2 regions of the Nocardia sp. NPDC057663 genome follow, and region 1 is predicted to be linked to the other one. Evidence: predicted binding sites of a transcription regulator. Region 1 holds the regulator's gene; the other holds the start of a gene.

What was found. Region 1 encodes HspR, which represses chaperone genes until heat shock. Its sites were predicted from a motif close to ANNTGAGTNNNNNNNACTCANNT; they were not measured.
Region 2: a site for HspR is predicted at 1,939-1,961, ahead of lon (endopeptidase La). Genes of this name have one in related genera too.

The regions. Positions count from the first base shown of each region.
Region 1 is NZ_JBHVHX010000001.1:972,642-981,620, forward strand. Features, by position in the region: gene ACFVAV_RS04600 (FAD-binding oxidoreductase) at 1-388, opposite strand, end outside; gene ACFVAV_RS04605 (heat shock protein transcriptional repressor HspR) at 1,005-1,406, opposite strand; gene dnaJ (molecular chaperone DnaJ) at 1,406-2,596, opposite strand; gene grpE (nucleotide exchange factor GrpE) at 2,621-3,190, opposite strand; gene dnaK (molecular chaperone DnaK) at 3,187-5,031, opposite strand; gene ACFVAV_RS04625 (hypothetical protein) at 5,389-5,670, shown strand; gene ACFVAV_RS04630 (MFS transporter) at 5,744-7,321, opposite strand; gene ACFVAV_RS04635 (MarR family winged helix-turn-helix transcriptional regulator) at 7,406-7,876, shown strand; gene ACFVAV_RS04640 (hypothetical protein) at 7,961-8,263, shown strand; gene ACFVAV_RS04645 (dynamin family protein) at 8,293-8,979, opposite strand, start outside.
Region 2 is NZ_JBHVHX010000006.1:73,074-82,052, forward strand. Features, by position in the region: gene lon (endopeptidase La) at 1-1,924, opposite strand, end outside; gene ACFVAV_RS15905 (DUF3068 domain-containing protein) at 2,077-3,147, opposite strand; gene ACFVAV_RS15910 (DUF2613 domain-containing protein) at 3,144-3,314, opposite strand; gene ACFVAV_RS15915 (hypothetical protein) at 3,344-4,120, opposite strand; gene ACFVAV_RS15920 (TetR/AcrR family transcriptional regulator) at 4,205-4,813, shown strand; gene ACFVAV_RS15925 (protein kinase) at 5,111-6,868, opposite strand; gene ACFVAV_RS15930 (hypothetical protein) at 7,114-8,469, shown strand; gene ACFVAV_RS15935 (TIGR03084 family metal-binding protein) at 8,574-8,979, shown strand, end outside.

The DNA.
Region 1 (8,979 bases):
TGATGGTGGCCAGGCCCTCGTCCCAGGCGGTGGCGACCTCGTCGGTCCACATCTCGGTGCCGGCGAACTGGCGCATGGCCGACTTCAGCGAGTTGGCCACCGCGACATAGTGGGCGGGCTGCACACCGTACTTGCGGTGATCGCGCCCGAGCTGGGCAAGGAACGGAAGCAGCTTGTCCGGCTCTTCCAGCCGGTCGAGCGCGTAGGAGATCGCCTTGACGAGCCGGTCACGCTGGGAGTCCATGGCCGCCGGGAAGTAGTCACGGACACCTGGATACTCCGTGAACAGGATCGAGTAGAACGATCTGGCTAGCTTCTCGGGCCCACCGTCTTCCGCAGCAACCGCCTTGAACGTAGTACGGATCAAAGCGACAGTCCGCGAATCCATATGTGTCACAACCTCGTTTCGCCCATCGAACGCTAGCCGCGCCGGCGAGTGACGGGCTGGGAGGACACTCGTCAGCAGCCGATGCGAGAAGTCTAGGCGAGGTTTGCCAGCTTAGGAATCGTACTCTTAAACATCACGCATGTAATTCGTTATAAACCGGTTGGTACCTCATCAGTACCAGCTAAAAACATACCAGCAGACTGTTAATCACGGGTGAACATGACCAGACGCTTCCGTGATCTTCCCGGCGTTCGCGGCAACCGCAACTCAACGTGCCTGGTAGAGCGACCCTTCCGCTACGAACCCGGCACCCCCGGTCCGACGCGCCGTGCCACGACACGCGGAGAGGGAGTGTCGGAGTGGCTGGTCGAGCAGGGGGAAATAGCCTCCGATCGAGCCGAATTCAGCGTCCCTCCAGCAAACTTTCGTGATGGTCCCGAGATATATCCCCACCTCAGAGCCCTGCACCCCCGAGGTGCCCGGCCAAGATCACGAATAAATAGGTTGCTGAATAGTCACCAGTCGATCGCCGGTGGTTGACCGGGACACGAACGAGCCCCCGGCCCGCGTCCGCCGGAGCGGATCGTGAACCGGGGGCTCGCCGAATCGTGGAACCCTACCGCCGGTGCCGCGGCTGCCACACCACGAGCGCGGTGCTGCGCTGGGGCGGCGAGAGGTCGGGCCGGTAGCCCGCCCGCAACTGCTCCAGCTCCGCGCTCATCTCCTCGACGCGCTGCTGGAGCGCCTCGACCTGGTTGGTGAGCTCGATGATTCGCTTGATGCCCGCGAGGTTGACACCCTCGTCCTGCGACAGCCGCTGCACCTCGCGCAGCAGCTCGACGTCGCGGGTCGAGTAACGGCGCCCGCCACCCGAAGTGCGTTGGGGCGTGACCAAACCCAGCCGGTCATAGGTGCGCAACGTCTGCGCGTGCATACCCGCCAGCTGAGCCGCCACCGAGATCATGAAGAACTCGGCACGCGAGGTCCCACCCGACGCGGACTTCGGATCATCGGACATCAGGCACCCGCCCATCCTGCACGCGGATCGAAGCCACCGGACCTCTCCGCCTCCTGATAGCGCTTGAGCGCATCGGTGGCGTCGGAGTCCAGGTTCTGCGGAACCGCGACCTTCACCGTGACCAGCAGGTCACCGGCACCGCCCGCCGCGCCGCGCTTGGGCACACCACGACCGCGTACCCGCAGGATACGCCCGTCGGCAGTGCCCGGCGGCACCTTCACGCCGACCCGGCCGTCCAGCGTCGGCACGGAAACCGTTGTCCCCAGCACCAGTTCGCTGTAGCTCACCGGGAGCACCAGGGTCAGGTCGTCGCCCTGGCGGCCGAACACCTTGTCCTGGCTGACGTGCACGGTCACGTAGAGATCGCCCGAGGGCGCTCCACGCAGGCCCGCTTCGCCCTGCCCGGCCAACCGGATCTTCTGCCCGTCACTGACACCGGGCGGAATCCGGACGGTGATCGTGCGGGTGCGGTTCTGGATGCCGGTGCCCGAGCAGTCCGAGCACGGGTCGTCGATGATCGACCCGGTGCCGCGGCAGTCGTCGCAGGGCTCGCTGAAACCGAACGCGCCCTGATTACGGCTGACCACGCCGGAACCGTTGCAGTACGGACACACTCGCGGGCTGGTGCCCGGCTTGGCGCCGCTGCCGTGACACGTGGTGCACGGCGACGGACTGGTCATCCGCAGCGGAACGGTGACACCCTGGGCGGCCTCGCGGAAGCCCAGCGTCGTCTCGGTCTCCACATCGGCGCCACGGCGCGGACGGCTCGAACCGCGCGCGCCACCCCGGTTGAACAGCCCGCCCAGCAGATCGCCGAGCCCGCCGTCGCCCGCGGCGCCCGCGCCACCGGCCTGACCGAAGATGTCACCGATGTTGAAGTCCTGCGAGAAGCCGCCGCCGCCGGCACCGGGGTTGAACCCGCCGCCGTAGGCGCGCGCACCGCCGCCACCGCCCGCGAACAGGCGGCGCGTGTCGTCGTACTCCTTGCGCTTGGCCGGATCAGACAGCACGGCATTGGCCTCGCTGACCGCCTTGAACCGCTCCTCGGCCTTGGTGTCGCCCGGGTTGGAGTCCGGGTGCAGGTCACGAGCGAGCTTGCGGTAGGCCTTCTTGATCTCGTCCTGCGAGGCGCCGGAGGAGACACCCAGCTCCTTGTAGAAGTCCTTCTCGATCCACTCCCGTTGGCTCACCGGGCATCTCCTCCTCTCGCGTTCCTATTGGTCGTCGCCGTCGGCATCCGAATCCGATGCCCCCACGGCCTCGGCATCGGTTACCCCGACCAGCGCGTGCCGAAGCACCCGTTCGCCGAACCGATAGCCCTTGCGCATCACCACGCCGATGACCGGATCGGCGCCCGAACCCTCGTGCTGCACTGCCTCGTGCAGCGTCGGGTCGAACGACTCACCGACAGCGCCGAACTCGACGAGACCCTGCTTGGTCAGCGCGGTCTCGAGCTTGTCGGCGACGGCCTTGAGCGGGCCCGCGTCCAGGTCGCCGTGCGCCCTGGCGCGGTCGAGGTCGTCGAGCACACCGAGCAACTCGGTCACCACCGCGGCCTTGGCCGCGTCGATGTTGGCCTGACGATCCCGCTCGACCCGGCGGCGGTAGTTCGCGTATTCCGCGGTCAACCGCTGCAGGTCGGCGGTGCGCTCGGCCAGCTCGTCGCTGACCGGCGCCTCCACCTCGCCGTCGGAGGAGGGCTCCGCCACCTCGGCGGCGGAGTCCGTCTCGGTGTCTTCGACGATGTCTTCGATCAGCTCCTGCTCGGAGTTGGCCTCGGTCACTTCTTCTCCGTGTCCACCGGCTCGTCGACGACCTCGGCGTCGACGACGCCGTCATCATCGGCAGGACCAGCGCCGTTGCCCTCGGCAGCGGCGTCGGCGGCCTGCGACTCGTAGAGCGCCTGGCCCAGGGCCTGCGACTCGGTCGCCAGCTTCTCCACGGCGGTCTTCACCGCGGCGATGTCGGTGCCGGCCAGCGCGGACTTCGCCTCGGCGATGGCCTCTTCGACCTTCGTCTTGGCGTCGGCCGGGACCTTGTCGGCGTTCTCGGCGATGAACTTCTCGGTCTGGTGGACCAGCGACTCGGCCTGGTTGCGGGTCTCGGCCTCCTCGCGGCGGGCCTTGTCCTCGGCGGCGTGCGCCTCGGCGTCCTTGACCATCCGGTCGATCTCTTCCTTGGACAGGCCGGAGCCGTCCTGGATCTTGATCTTGTTTTCCTTGCCGGTGCCCTTGTCCTTGGCGGTCACGTGCACGATGCCGTTGGCGTCGATGTCGAAGGTGACCTCGATCTGCGGCACGCCACGCGGGGCCGGGGGCAGGCCGGTCAGCTCGAAGGAGCCGAGCAGCTTGTTGTGCGAGGCGATCTCGCGCTCACCCTGGAAGACCTGGATCTGCACGGACGGCTGGTTGTCGTCGGCCGTGGTGAAGGTCTCGGACCGCTTGGTCGGGATGGTGGTGTTGCGCTCGATGAGCTTGGTCATCACGCCGCCCTTGGTCTCGATGCCCAGCGACAGCGGGGTGACATCGAGCAGCAGGACGTCCTTGACCTCACCCTTGAGCACACCGGCCTGCAGGGCGGCGCCGACGGCGACGACCTCGTCCGGGTTCACGCCCTTGTTCGGCTCACGGCCGCCGGTCAGTTCCTTGACCAGGTCGGAGACGGCGGGCATACGGGTGGAGCCACCGACGAGCACGACGTGGTCGATGTCGGCCACGTTGATGCCGGCGTCCTTGATCACGGACTGGAACGGCGCGCGGGTGCGATCCAGCAGATCGGAGGTGATCTTCTGGAACTCGGCGCGGGTCAGCTGCTCGTCGAGGAACAGCGGGTTCTTGTCCGCGTCGACGGTGATGTAGGGCAGGTTGATCGAGGTCGACTGGCTGGAGGACAGCTCGATCTTCGCCTTCTCGGCGGCTTCACGCAGACGCTGCAGCGCCATCTTGTCCTTGGTCAGGTCGATGCCCGAGCTGGCCTTGAACTTGTCGACCAGCCAGGTGACGACGCGCTCGTCCCAGTCGTCACCACCGAGGTGGTTGTCACCGGAGGTCGCGCGGACCTCGACGACGCCCTCGCCGATTTCCAGCAGCGAGACGTCGAAGGTGCCGCCACCGAGGTCGAAGACCAGGATGGTCTGCTCTTTGTCGCCCTTGTCCAGGCCGTACGCGAGCGCGGCCGCGGTGGGCTCGTTGACGATGCGCAGCACGTTCAGGCCGGCGATCTGGCCGGCTTCCTTGGTGGCCTGACGCTGGGCGTCCTCGAAGTAGGCGGGGACGGTGATGACCGCGTCGGTGATCTCCTCACCGAGGTAGGCCTCGGCGTCGCGCTTCAGCTTCATCAGCGTGCGCGCGGAGATTTCCTGCGAGGTGTACTTCTTGCCATCGATCTCGGTGCTCCAGTCGGTGCCGACGTGGCGCTTGACCGAGCGGATGGTGCGGTCGACGTTGGTGACGGCCTGGTTCTTCGCGGGCTGCCCGACGAGCACCTCACCGTTCTTCGCGAACGCGACGATCGAGGGGGTGGTGCGCGAGCCTTCCGAGTTCGCGACGACGACCGGCTCGCCGCCTTCGAGAACGGCGACGACAGAGTTCGTAGTCCCGAGGTCGATTCCGACCGCACGAGCCATAGTGATTTCCTCCTGTTTGACGTACTGAGTTGTCGTACTCAGTGCAACTTTCTCAGCAACGCTGAGCGCAGTGGGCTCAATCCTGCCCTCGCGGGGCGCCGGGCGTCAACCCGAACTTGAGTCCGATGCGCTCAACATCGTTGATCAGCACAACCAGTAGCTGCGACGATTCATTCCCGCCGCCCGAAAAAATCTTCCCGACCCCTCGGCCATTCTTGCCACGACTGCGCTCAACTGCGGCGCGACGCGGGATCGTGACGGATCGCTCATGGCGACCGGGCACTGGTCGGATCGTGGCCCGTTGCCCCGAATATTGGGGGCGGCCGATGGGTACGCCCGCAGGATAGCTTCGGAGTCATGCGTGCATCGAAGAGCAGTATTCAGTGGAAGCGCGGGGTCGGCGGGGCCGTCCTCGCCGCTGCCGTGGTCGGCGGGCTGATGACGGGCGCGGGGAACGCGGCGGCCGCCGACGGGCACGTCGGTGTCGCCGTCGCCGACGACGGGTGCACGTTCTCTTCCGTCGGCGGATCGTGCAGCGATCCGGGGCCGGTGGGGCATGCGCTGATCGCGGTGCGGGAGTTCGCCAAGAGCCTGGGGTACGGGACCGGCAGTTCCTCGGGGACCGCGTACTTCCTCTGAGTTTCGACACGACGCGGTTGCCGCGGGCCGATGTGCCCGCGACAACCGCGTCTGTGCGAGAAATCCTGTTCCGCTAGCCGTTTCGCGCCGGTTTGACGAATGCGGTTGTCGCCAGGGCGAGTACGAGTAGGCCCGCGCACAGGTAGCTCGACACCTCGATACCTGCCGCCATGGCTGCCCGGGCCGCCTCGGCGATGGGGAGTGCGTGCGGGTCCTCGGCGAGGGCTGGGATCACCGATCCGGCGCTGTCGGTGACGGTCGAGGCCAGCCGGTGTACCTCGGCTTCGGACAGGTCCGCGTCGGCCAGGCGGTCGCGCAGGCCGGTGCCGAGGGTGCTGAAGAAGACGGTGGTGAGGACCGCGATACCGAGCGCCGAGCCGAGTTCGCGTGCGGCGCTCTGGATTCCCGAGCCCTGGCCCGCGCTCTCGGCGGGCACGTCGGCGAGCACGACATTGGTGACCTGGGCGGTGGCGAAGCCGACGCCGATGCCGTAGACGAACAGGGCGACGGCGATCGACCACCAGCTGCTGTCGGCCGCGGCGAACAGGCCGAGCAGCGCGAGACCGGCGGCTTCCAGCAGCAAGCCGATCCTGACCTGGCCCAGCGCCGAGACCGACGCCGTCATCGAGAAGCTCGCGCCGCTGGCGACGAAACTGCCGATCGCGAGCGGCACCAGCGCCAGACCCGCCTGCAGCGCGGTGTAGTCGAGCGCGAACTGCATCCACAGCGGTAGGACCGCGATGATGCCGAACTCGCCGAGGCCGACGAGCAGGGTCACCACATTGCCCTTGCGGAACGAGTCGATGGCGAACAGCCGCACATCGAGCAGGGGCTGCTCGTCCGCGCTGCCGAGCCGCGCCTGCCTGCGCCAGAACAGCCCGAGGGTCGGCACCGCAATGGCGAGCGCGACGAATACCGGGGATGGTCCGCTGCGCCAGGCGAATTCACCGATGGTCAGCGGTTCGGTGACGATCAGCCACCCGTAGTGACGACCTTCGATCAGGGCGAACGCGAGCAGGCCGAGGCCGAGCGCCGACAGCGCGGCACCGACCCAATCCACGCGGCCCGCGGAGCTCGACGACACCGGGAGATAGATCAGCACCGCGGCCATGATCAGGGCCACCATCGGGATGTTGATGCCGAAGGCCCAGCGCCAGGAGAAGTCGGCGAGCCAGCCGCCGAGCAGCGGGCCGACCGCGGCGGCCGCACCGATCGTGGAACCCCAGATCGCGAAGGCCTGCCCGCGCGCCTTCCCGGTGAAGGCGGCATTCACCAGGGCCAGTGAGGTCGGCAGGATCATCGCCCCGCCGACGCCTTGCAGGAAGCGCGCCGCGATCAGCAGACCGCCGCTCGGCGCGAGCGCGGCGAGCAGGCTGGTCACGCCGAAGACGACGAGACCGATCAGGAACAGTTTGCGGGCGCCGTAGAGGTCACTGAGTCTGCCGGTGAGCAGCAGTAGCGCCGCGAAGACGATCGCGTAGGACTCCTGGATCCATTGCGCCTGAATCGAGGTGATCGCCAGGTCGTCGACGATCGGCGCGACGATCACGTTCACGATCGTCAGGTCGACCACGATCAACGCGACGCCGAGCGATACGGCGATCAGTCCCAGCCACAACCGCAGCGGTGGGGTCTCGGTTTCGGTCTGCAATTTACCTCCATCATCAAGTTACTTTATGATGAAGCTAAATGTCAGGCGGTAGGTTGTCAATCGGACGGCGAACGAGAGGACGACATGGCGAAGCAGGCATCCGGCGATGTCGCGACGGGGCGGCAGCGGCTCGCCGCCGGGCTCATCGACTACGGCGCGAGCTTCACCGAACTCGGCCGCCGGTTCGCCGAGACCCTCGGCGTGCACTCGACCGACGCCTTCGCGCTGATGGAGATCGCCGCCGCCGAGGCGGCAGGCACTCCGCTGTCCCCCGCACTGCTCGGCAAGCGGATCACCCTGACCTCGGGGGCGATGACCACCCTGATCAACCGGCTCGAGCAGGCGGGATACGTCACTCGCAGCCGCGAGCACACCGACCGGCGGGTGGTGACATTGCGGTGCAGCGCGCAGGCGCGCCGCCTCGCCGACGAGTTCTTCCACACGGTCAATGCCGCGCAGGACGCGATCCTGGCCGAATACTCGCCGGAGCAGCTCGAGCAGTTCGAGGCACTGATCGCGCGGCTACGAGCGACGATGGACGGGTCGTCCGCGTAGGTTTGGGCATCGTCACGGTACGAAACCGGCTAAGGTGCGCCCGGAAGACATTGCGACTCACCGTTTCACTGCGAAAGGAAGAGTATGCACACCGTTGATCTTCTCGTCGTCGGCCGCGGTCAGAGCGTGGTCGACACCTCCATCACCTACATCGGCGACCTCGGCTACCGCGCCCTCGGCACCACCCTCGACGAGGAAGCGCTGGATATCCTCGACCGCGAGCAGGTTCGCCTGCTCGTCATCGGCGGCGGGGTCGAGACGGAATCACGAAAGACGCTGGCGGCCAAGGCCGATGAGCGGGAAACCACCGTGGTCGCGGCGGAGCGAGCCGGGCGTGGGGTGGAGCAGTACCTCGCCGAGGAGATCGTGCCGGTGCTGCGGGGTTAGAACCTGAACCTGCCGTCGGCCGCAGACAGTCAGCGGGGTAGTTCGGACAGGACTCCTTCTGCGCTGCGGGCGGCGGCTCGGCAGGCGGTGGCGGTGGACTGGTCGGCCAGGGGGTGGGCGGCTCGGGCTCGCCAGGTGCGGACGGCGGTGAAGGCTGCGGTGCGCAGGGTGTTCGGGTCGGCCTCGGCGGGGAGGCCGAGGCGAAGGTGTGGTGCCACGCCGGTGCCGCCGAGGATGCGGTGCAGGTCGGCGAGTACCGGTGGGGGGAGGGGCAATTCGTCGGTGCGCAGGCGGCCGAGGAGGCGGAGTTCGGTGAAGCCGTGTACGTCGGCGAGGCGGGCGCGGACACGGGGCAACAGTCGGTCGGCCTCGGTGCCGGGATAGGCCGACAGGATCCGGTTCAGGGTGCTCAGCGCCGAATGAGCCTTCAGTTCTTCTGCGCGCTGGCCGAATTGGATCTCCAATACCGAACGCAATTCCTCGATGCCGCTGCGTGCGGCCAATTCGGCTGCCAGCGAAGACGAATCACGGACGCCGAGGCGGATCAGCATGGTGGCCATGCGGATTCCGAACAGGCCGAAGCGATCCGCCAGTTGCGCGCGCAGTTCGGGGGCGACCGGCAAGGCGATGTCGGCGCGGGCGAACCGGTCCGCCGAGAGCAGGGCGATGCCGAGGTCCTCCGCGGGGACCGTGGACAGCGCCTCGAACGCCGCGAA
Region 2 (8,979 bases), on a different contig from region 1:
AGCGCTCGCCCTCGGCGGCATTGGCCTCGATGTAGAGCACATCGCCACCGGCGCCGGTGACCGCCAGACCGGTCGCCACGCCGGGGACCGCGGTGCGTTCCACCGAGTCCGGGGTGAACCGGGGACGGCCGAGGTAGTCGGTCAGGTTGTCGACGTCGACGATCAGACCCGTTGCCGCACTGTCGTAGCCGAGTGACGGATCGTAGCCGAGACCGAGGTCGAGCACGTCGGCGCCGGAATCGGTTGCGGGCGAGCCGGCTACGGACAGCTTGGTCGCCGCCTTGCGCAATGCCTTGGCGACCAGGCGCTCCATCTGGCGCACCCCGGCTTCCCTGGTGTAGTTCGCCGCGATCTCGCGCAACGCCGCGTCGGTGATCGAAACCTCCTGCGCGGTCAGTGCGTTGCGTTCCAGCTGCCGTGGCACCAGGAAGTCGCGGGCGATGGCCACCTTGTCGGCCTCGGTGTAGCCGTCGACGGTGATGAGCTCCATCCGGTCCAGCAGCGGGCCGGGGATGGTGTCCATGACATTGGCCGTCGCGATGAACAGCACGTTCGACAGGTCGAGGTCCAGGTCCAGGTAGTGGTCGCGGAAGGTGTGGTTCTGCGCGGGGTCGAGGACCTCGAGCAGCGCCGCCGCCGGGTCACCGCGGAAGTCGGAGCCGACCTTGTCGATCTCGTCCAGCAGGACAACGGGATTCATCGAACCCGCCTCCTTCACCGCGCGCACGATCCGGCCGGGCAGCGCGCCCACGTAGGTGCGGCGGTGGCCACGGATCTCGGCCTCGTCGCGCACGCCGCCGAGGGCGACGCGAACGAACTTGCGGCCCAGCGCCTTCGCGACGGACTCACCCAGCGAGGTCTTGCCGACGCCGGGCGGACCGACCAGCACGAGCACCGCGCCCGAGCCACGTCCACCGACGACCTCGAGACCACGCGAGGCCCGGCGCGCACGCACCGCCAGGTACTCGACCATGCGGTCCTTCACCTCGTCCAGGCCGTGGTGATCGGCGTCGAGCACGGCGCGCGCGGCCGAGACATCGGTGCTGTCTTCGGTTTTCACCGTCCACGGCAGGTCGAGCACGGTGTCGAGCCAGGTGCGGATCCAGCCCGATTCCGGGCTCTGATCGCTGGCCCGCTCCAGCCTGCCGACCTCGCGCAGCGCCTCGGCGCGCACGTTCTCGGGCAGGTCGGCGTTCTCCACGCGGGTGCGGTAGTCGTCGGCGCCGTCGGGTTCGTCCTCGCCGAGTTCCTTGCGGATGGCGTTGAGCTGCTGGCGCAGCAGGAACTCGCGCTGGCTCTTCTCCATGCCGTCGCGGACGTCCTCGGAGATCTTGTCGGTGACCTCGACCTCGGCGATGTGGTCCTTGATCCACTCGATCTGCTTGGTCAGCCGGACGACGACGTCCGGGGTCTCCAGCAGCTCGCGCTTCTGCTCGTCGGACAGGTACGGCGCGTAGCCGGCCGTGTCGGCGATGGCGTCCGGCTTGTCGAGCTGGTTGACGATGTCGATGATCTGCCACGCCTCCCGCCGCTGCAGCACCGCGACGACCAGCTTCTTGTATTCGGCGGCGAGTTCGGTGGTCCGCTCGTCGGGCGCCGCCTCCTCGACCACTTCGGCCTCCACCCACAGGGCCGCGCCGGGCCCGGTCACGCCGTGCCCGATCCGCGCCCTGCGCTCGGCCTTCAGCACGGCGGCGGGAGCGCCACCGCGCATCCGCCCGACCTGCTCGATCGAGGCGACGACGCCGTAGGAGGCGTACCCCTCGTCCAGCCTGGGCGCGACGAGTACGGCGCCGGTCTTCCCGGCCTGCGCGGCGTCGATGGCGGCCTGCGCGGATTCGTCCAATTCGATGGGCACGACCATGCCCGGCAGCACGATCGGATCGGTGAGGAACAGCACCGGCAGGTTCTGAGCTGTAGTCATGTCGACCCTTCCAAAGTTGAGCTTTGCTGACTCAACCCGGGGGGGTGGTGGTTTGTTCCTACCGGTGCCGTCGTTCACCGACGGCGAACGACGAAAGCAGCGCGGCCTCCCCGGAGTGATCCGGAGAGGCCGCGCTGTGCAGGGGAACCGAGTCAGAGGTTCGAGGTGCGGAGTTGTTCGGTGGGCGGGTCGTAGGTGCGGCGCGAGGTGGAGCCGCCGCTCAGGACGCCCAGGACGGCGCCGGCGATGAGCAGGATCGCGGCGAGGATGCCCAGGATGATCGGCAGGGTCTTGCCGAACAGGTCGAGCTTGTCGAGGCTCTCCTGGGTGACGGCCATCTGCGCGTCGATGGTCTCCTCGTCGAAGACGAGGTGTGCCTTCAGCGCGGTGACGTCGACCTGGTTGGCGCTGCGGCCGTAGTACAGGTGGATGGACTCGCCGCCCTTGAGGACCGCGCCGGTCCGCGGCTCGACCCACAGGTCACGGGTGTTGGTGTAGAAGCGGGTCATCGTGACCGGCTCGTCGCCCTCGAGGCCCCACTTGGCGGCCGGGAGGCTGAGCTTGTTGGTCGCGGCGGGAACCACGTCGTTCATGTTCGTCACCGGGATGGTCTGCCGGAAGTGGTAGACCGGCACGCCGTTGATCTCGGCCTCCTCGACGAAGTCGATGGGCCGGGTCGAGCGGGCGTTGGTGTCGAAGTAGGGGTACGACTTCTTCTCGGTGCCGATCGGGAAGCGGTACTGCAGGCCCTGGCGAGTCAGGGCGTCGGCCACCGAGGCGCCCGACTTGTCGACGGTGACCGCGAGCGAGCTGTTGGGCGAGGCGTCGACGGGCTGACCCGTCACGCGGTCGATGGTCACCCGGTCGATCGAGGCGGTGAGGATGCCGGTGTCGCCGTCGCGGTCGTCACGACGCAGGGTCTGGCCGGCCTGGACCGTCATCTCGTCGGAGCCCGACGGCTCCTCGACGGTCAGGAAGCGCTGCGAGACGACCGGGACGTTCTTGTCGACCTTGGCCGAGCCCTCCGGCGAGGTGAGCGACTTCGCGTCCAGCACAAGGCTTTCCTCGCCCGGCACACTCTTGGCAATCGTGGTGATCCGCAGATCCAGCGGGGTCTTGGCGACCTTGCCGACGGTGTAGGTGGGAATCATGACAGCGGCGGCGAGCAGCAGCGCGCCGAGTCCGACGAGAATGCAGGCGATCATCCTGCGCCCGCTGTTCATCGGCTGCCGTACTGCACGTTGCCGAGCACCGACGAGCCGGGGTCAGCGGTGGTCTCGGGTGCTGGGATCGAATTCTGTTGCGCGCCTGCGGTGATGCCGAGCACGGCAATCACCCCGAGGATCGCGCCGGCCAGACCGCTGATCAGGCCGGGGACGGCAAACTTCATAGATCGAAACTCCAATACGTGGCGTCGGCTCAAGCGACGGAGAAGAACCCGAGGGTCGGGGCGAACGAGCAGGTCCGGTCACCATCGGCGGTGGTCGTGGTGAGCGAACCGGTGATCACCGCGGCGACCCGGCCCGAACCGGTGTCGGCGATGGCGGACAGGGTGGCCGGTCCGTCCGGGTTGATTCCGGCCGCGGTGGTGAGCGGCAGGGTGCCGGTGCGCCGGTTGTCCAGGTTGACCCACTGCACCGTCATCGGCGGGTTCTGCACGACGGTAGCCGTTTTGGTACCCAGCGCGGTGAAGACGAAACCGGTCTGGCCCGCGGCGGGCCCGGGCGGCGGCAGCTCGGCCGGGCCGGGTACGGCCAGCGCGGTGCCGACGGAATCGGAGGTCGGGCCGATGCAGCCCTTGCCGATGGTCGGGTAGAGGAACTGCGCGATCCGCGGTCCGTCCGACGGCGGGAGCTCGGGGCCACCGCCACCACTACCGTCGAGGAAGGTGATGACCCGCTCGAGCGTCGACTTGACCTGCGCGGGGATGCCCGGAGTGGCGAGCAGCACGCGCGCCTGGGCCAGGATCGCGCCCTGCGCACCATCCGCGATGGGGGCCGGGGCGGAGATGGCGCTTACGATCGACGGTGCCAGCGCGGCCAGCGTCTCGGAGGGTACGTTCTCCGCGATCGCCGGAACGCTCGGCTGTGCCGCTGGCCGCGGGGCAGCCATGGTCGATGCCGGTGCGGCGAGTGAGGCACTCACCGCTAGTACGAGAGCGGACAAAGCGGTCCGCGAGCCTCGGGTGCGCAGCACTGGTCAGCCGTCCTTCTTTGTGGGGATTGGTTGGAGCAGTCCGGAAAGGTAAGTGTGATCCCGGGTTTCAGATACATTGGAGAGGTGACTACAGCGGACAGGCGGTATGGGGGTCGTACAGTCGTCGCGCGTAAAGCCGAACGGCGCCAGCGGTTCCTGGAAGCAGCGACGCGAATCTTCGCCGAACGCGGGTACGTCACGTGCTCGCTCGCCGAGGTGTGCGCGGCGGCCGGGCTGTCCAAGCGGCAGTTCTACGAGGAGTTCGAGACACGCGAGGACGTGCTCATCGCGGCCTACGACCGCATCCAGAACGACGCGGCGGCCGCGGTCGCCGCGGCGGTGATCGAGCACGGCGACCCGGAGTCCGCGCTGCGCGCGGGCCTGGCCGCCTACCTGGAATCGCTCGGTTCCGACCCGTACCGCGCGCAGGTGGCGCTGATCGAGGTCGTCGGGGTCAGCGATCGGATGGAGAACCATCGCCGGGAGCGGCGCCACACCTGGTCGGCGCTGATCGAGTCCGCGCTGGCAGGCAAGGGCGTCCGGCTGCGCGGCGACGCGCAGCTCACCACGGGACTGATCACCGGCGCGGTCAACGGTGTCGCGCACGAATGGCTGCTGCTCGACTCGCGCCCGCCGGTCGGCGAGCTGGTCGACCTGCTGACCGCCGCAGCGCTCTCGCTGGTCGTGGACTGATTTCCGCGCAACCGCCGGGAGGGTGGCAACATCACGCACTTGCCGCTTGCTCAACCCACTCCCTCTCCGGACATTGTGAGACCGGACGGCTTCACAGTGTGGGACGAGAGTCTGGCATAGTAGTGACCCAGATCGCAACGGCTGAAAATTTGAGATCGGCATCACCTGGGGAGATGTGCTGGTCACGGGTCCAAACAAGCTCGTGGTGGTAGTGAACCACCACCGGCCACGCGGGGTGTCCGGTTCGCCGTTTCGGACCTACCGGTACGTTGCCGGCAACCGGCCGGCAATCGACGATCAGGACTTCCGCAGGACGCCGGCGATGCTACCGCCGAGTACGCCCGGCGTGCTGTAGGCGAGGGTGCCGTCCGGCCGCAGGGTGACCGTCGAGGTCGCGCCCTCGTCGACACAGCCGCGCGCGCTCTTGCCGGTCAGCTTCGCCCGGAAGACGAGGCGGTCGGTGGTGGCTTCGACCAGGGTCTCCGACCGCTCACAGCGCTCACCGGAGATCGTGCCGGTGTTCGACGCGGTGGCCACCTTCTGCCCGACCTTGCCGTTGCCGATGGTCAGCTCGATCGCGAAGCGCACCGGACCGTCCGACGCCTGCCCCTGCCAGCTCCCGACGAAGGCACTGGGGACCGTGGTGGCCGGGGCGCCGGTGGCGGTCGGCGTGTCCGTGGCCTCGGCGACCGACGTCGTGTCGGCCACACCGCCGGCATCCGGCTGGTCTCGCAGCTGGATGCCGATCAGGAACGCACCTGCCGCGACCGCGGCCGCGACGGTCACCGCCGCGACCGCGAGGAGGTTACGGGTGCGGCGCGAGGCGGAGCGCTCGGGCAGGATCGGATGCGGTCCCGAGACGGCATCCGGACGGGTCGCCAGGTGCCAGGCTGTCGGCGTCATGGTGGGGTCACCGGCTCCGCCGACCGGCCGGCGGACAGTCGAATACGGCACGGGGGTGTACCCGCCGACGTTCGCCGCAGGCAGGGGAGCGCCAGGAGGCGGCGTATGGCCGCCGGTGGTCGCCGCAGGCAGGGCAACGCCAGGGGACGCCGTGTAGTACCCGCCGGTCGCCGCAGGCAGGACAGCGCCGGCGTGCCAGCCGGTGGCAGCCCGGTCCGGTATCGAGGTATCCGGCGTGCCGAGGCCGGCTGAGAAGTCGGCCGGGCCGGAATCCAGGTCGAGCAAGCGCACCGCTCGCATGCTGACCTCCTCGAGCACGGCGGGCGGCAGCCACCCGGATCGCTCGGGCCTGCCGATTCCGGCGAGCTCGGACAGGACTTCCTGCGGTGTGGGTCTGGCCGCGGCGTCCTTGGCCACGCAGGCCGCGACCAGCGGGCGCAGCGACGGCGGCAGGCCCGCCAGGCGCGGCTCCTCGTAGACGATCCGCCACAGCATCTGCACGATCTCGGCGGTGCCGAACGGGCCGTGCCCCGATGCGGCGAAGGTCAGCACACCACCGAGCGCGAACACATCGCACGCGGGCCCGAGCGGTTCGCCGGTGACCTGCTCCGGGCACATGAAACCCGGTGAGCCGATGACCTTTCCGGTGGTGGTGAGCGCGGTGTCCTCGACCGCTCGCGCGATACCGAAGTCCACCACCTTCGGTCCGTCGACGGCCAGCAGTACATTCGACGGCTTCAGATCGCGATGCACCACGCCCGCACCGTGAATCGCGACGAGCGCTTCGGCCAGCCCGTGGCCGAGGGCGAGCAGCGACGGTTCGGCGAAGGGACCGAACCGGGCCACCGCGTCCGAAAGCGCGAGACCGGCAACGTAACCGGTGGCCAGCCATGGTGGATCGGCGTCGACATCGGCGTCGAGCACGGGCGCGGTGAACGCCCCGCCGACCCGGCGCGCGGCGGCCACCTCCCGGCGGAACCTGACCCGGAACTCGGGGTCGCCCAGCAGATCCGGCCGGATCACCTTCACCGCGACGGTGCGCCCGCCCGCATTGCGGCCCAGGTACACCTTGCCCATCCCGCCGGCGCCGAGAACGCCGAGCAGCCGGTACGCCCCGATCTGGCGTGGATCGTCGCTGCCGAGGGGTTGCATCGCGGATACCTGTTCCACCACCGGTCCCCTCCGAACATGAGCACTTGTCTGCCCGGTCACTCTAACCGCACGATCAGACGACGAACTGGGCTCGTGACCAGGTCCATCGGGCGCGGAGATCCGGCCGCCGGCGGCCTCGGCAAACGGGGTCGCGACGCCGTACCCCATCGAGACCGGTCAGAATGTGATTGCCTTATTCTCACGTTCTTCACGTTCTTCGCGCGTCAGCACTAGGGGGCTCCTCGATGACCACACTGGCCTCCGGACTCTTCATCGATTGGGAAGAGCTGACGGGGCAGTCGAAATTTGTGGTCGAGCTGGTGAGCTTCCCGATCTTCTGCGCGGTGGCGGGCTGGCTCACCAACTGGACCGGCGTGCTCATGCTGTTCTGGCCGCTGCATTTCAAGGGCTTCCGGGTACCGATGCTGCATGTCCTGTACCCGTATCTGCCGCGCCGGGTCCAGGTCCTGCCGACCTTCTCCGGCGACGGGCGCAAGCTCGGTTTCCAGGGCTTCATCCCCGCCCGCTCCGAGAAAATGGCGAGTATCTGCGTCGACAAGGCGCTGATGCGCATCGGCAGCCCGCGCGATTTCATCCATGAACTCGATCTGGACGGCATCGGCGACTATCTCGCCGAACGGGCCCGCGACCAGGTGCGGCCGATCGTCGACGAGATCATGTACCGGGAGAATCCCGATCTGTGGCGCTCGCTGCCGCGGCCGGTGAAGCAGGCCGTCTACCAGCGGGTCGACCGGCAGCTGCCCGCGCTGGGTCGGCGCGCGTTCGCCAGCCTGGGCGACAACATCGACCAGCTGCTCGACGTCAAGAACTTCGTGATCAGGTACCTGGAGAAGAACCCGACCATTCTCAAGGACCTCACCACCACCATCGCCGCGCCGGAACTGAAGTTCATGGCGCGGATCGGCCTGCTCGGCGCGCCGTTCGGCCTGGTGCTGGCGCTGTACCTGCACGTGCACTCGCAGATCCCGTACTGGGGACTGGTGCCCACGTGGGTGATCGTGCTGCTGGCCTCGGCCGCGATCGGCGTCATCGTGAACGTCATCGCGATCAAGATGGTGTTCGAGCCGGGCGACCCGCAGCCGCGCTACAAGTACCTGTGGCGCCAAGCCCTGCTGGCCAAGCGGCAGCCGCAGGCGGCGACCGACCTCGCGCACATCCTGGCCTACCAGGTGCTGACCGTGGAGAACCTGTCCAACGAGCTGCTCGACGGGCCGAACGGCGACAAGACCAAGCAGTTGATCGAGCGGGTCGTCGCCGAGGAAATCCAGCACCAGCTCGGCCCGACCGCGTTCATGGTGCGCGCGGCGATCGGGAAAAAAGGGTACGACAACCTCGCCATCTCCGGCGCCGGCGCAGGCATGAGCCTCGCGCCGGAGATGGTCGACGACGAGAAGTTCGTGCTGGAGCAGGCGAAGAAGATCGACGAGTTCGCCGATCGCAAGCTGCAGAAACTCACGCCGGGCGAGTTCATGGAGATGTTCTATGCCGCGGTGGAGCAGGACGCGTGGCTGCTGTACGTGCACGGTGGTGTGCTGGGTGTCGTAGTCGGCGCGATCCACCTCCTCACCTTCGGCTGGTAGCGGCAAATAACAAGCACGCATGCTTGCATTTTTCTGGGGTCGCTGAGATTCTTGGTGACGAGGCGCACCCGTACCGGGTCGCGCCATGATCGGCAAGGGAACAGATGGCTGACCTCGCAGCGCTCCTCGACGACTTCGCCGCCGAATGCGCGGATCTGGAAAACCTGGTCGCACCGCTGACCCCCAAGCAGTGGCAGACGCCGACCCCATCGCCCGGCTGGGACATCACCACGCAGATCGCCCACCTGACCTGGACCGACGAGGTGTCCAAGCTGGCCGCCACCGACGGCGACACCTTCACGAAGCTGCTGACCGAGGCCGCACCGAAGATGTTCACCTTCGTCGACGAGGCCGCCGCGGAAGTGGCGCAGACCCCGCCCGCCGACCTGCTCGTGCGCTGGCGCGCGGGCCGTGCCGAGCTGATCGCCGCGCTGGCCGCCGTGCCCGCTGGCACCAAGCTGCCCTGGTTCGGCCCGCCGATGAGCCCGGCGTCGATGATCTCGGCCCGCA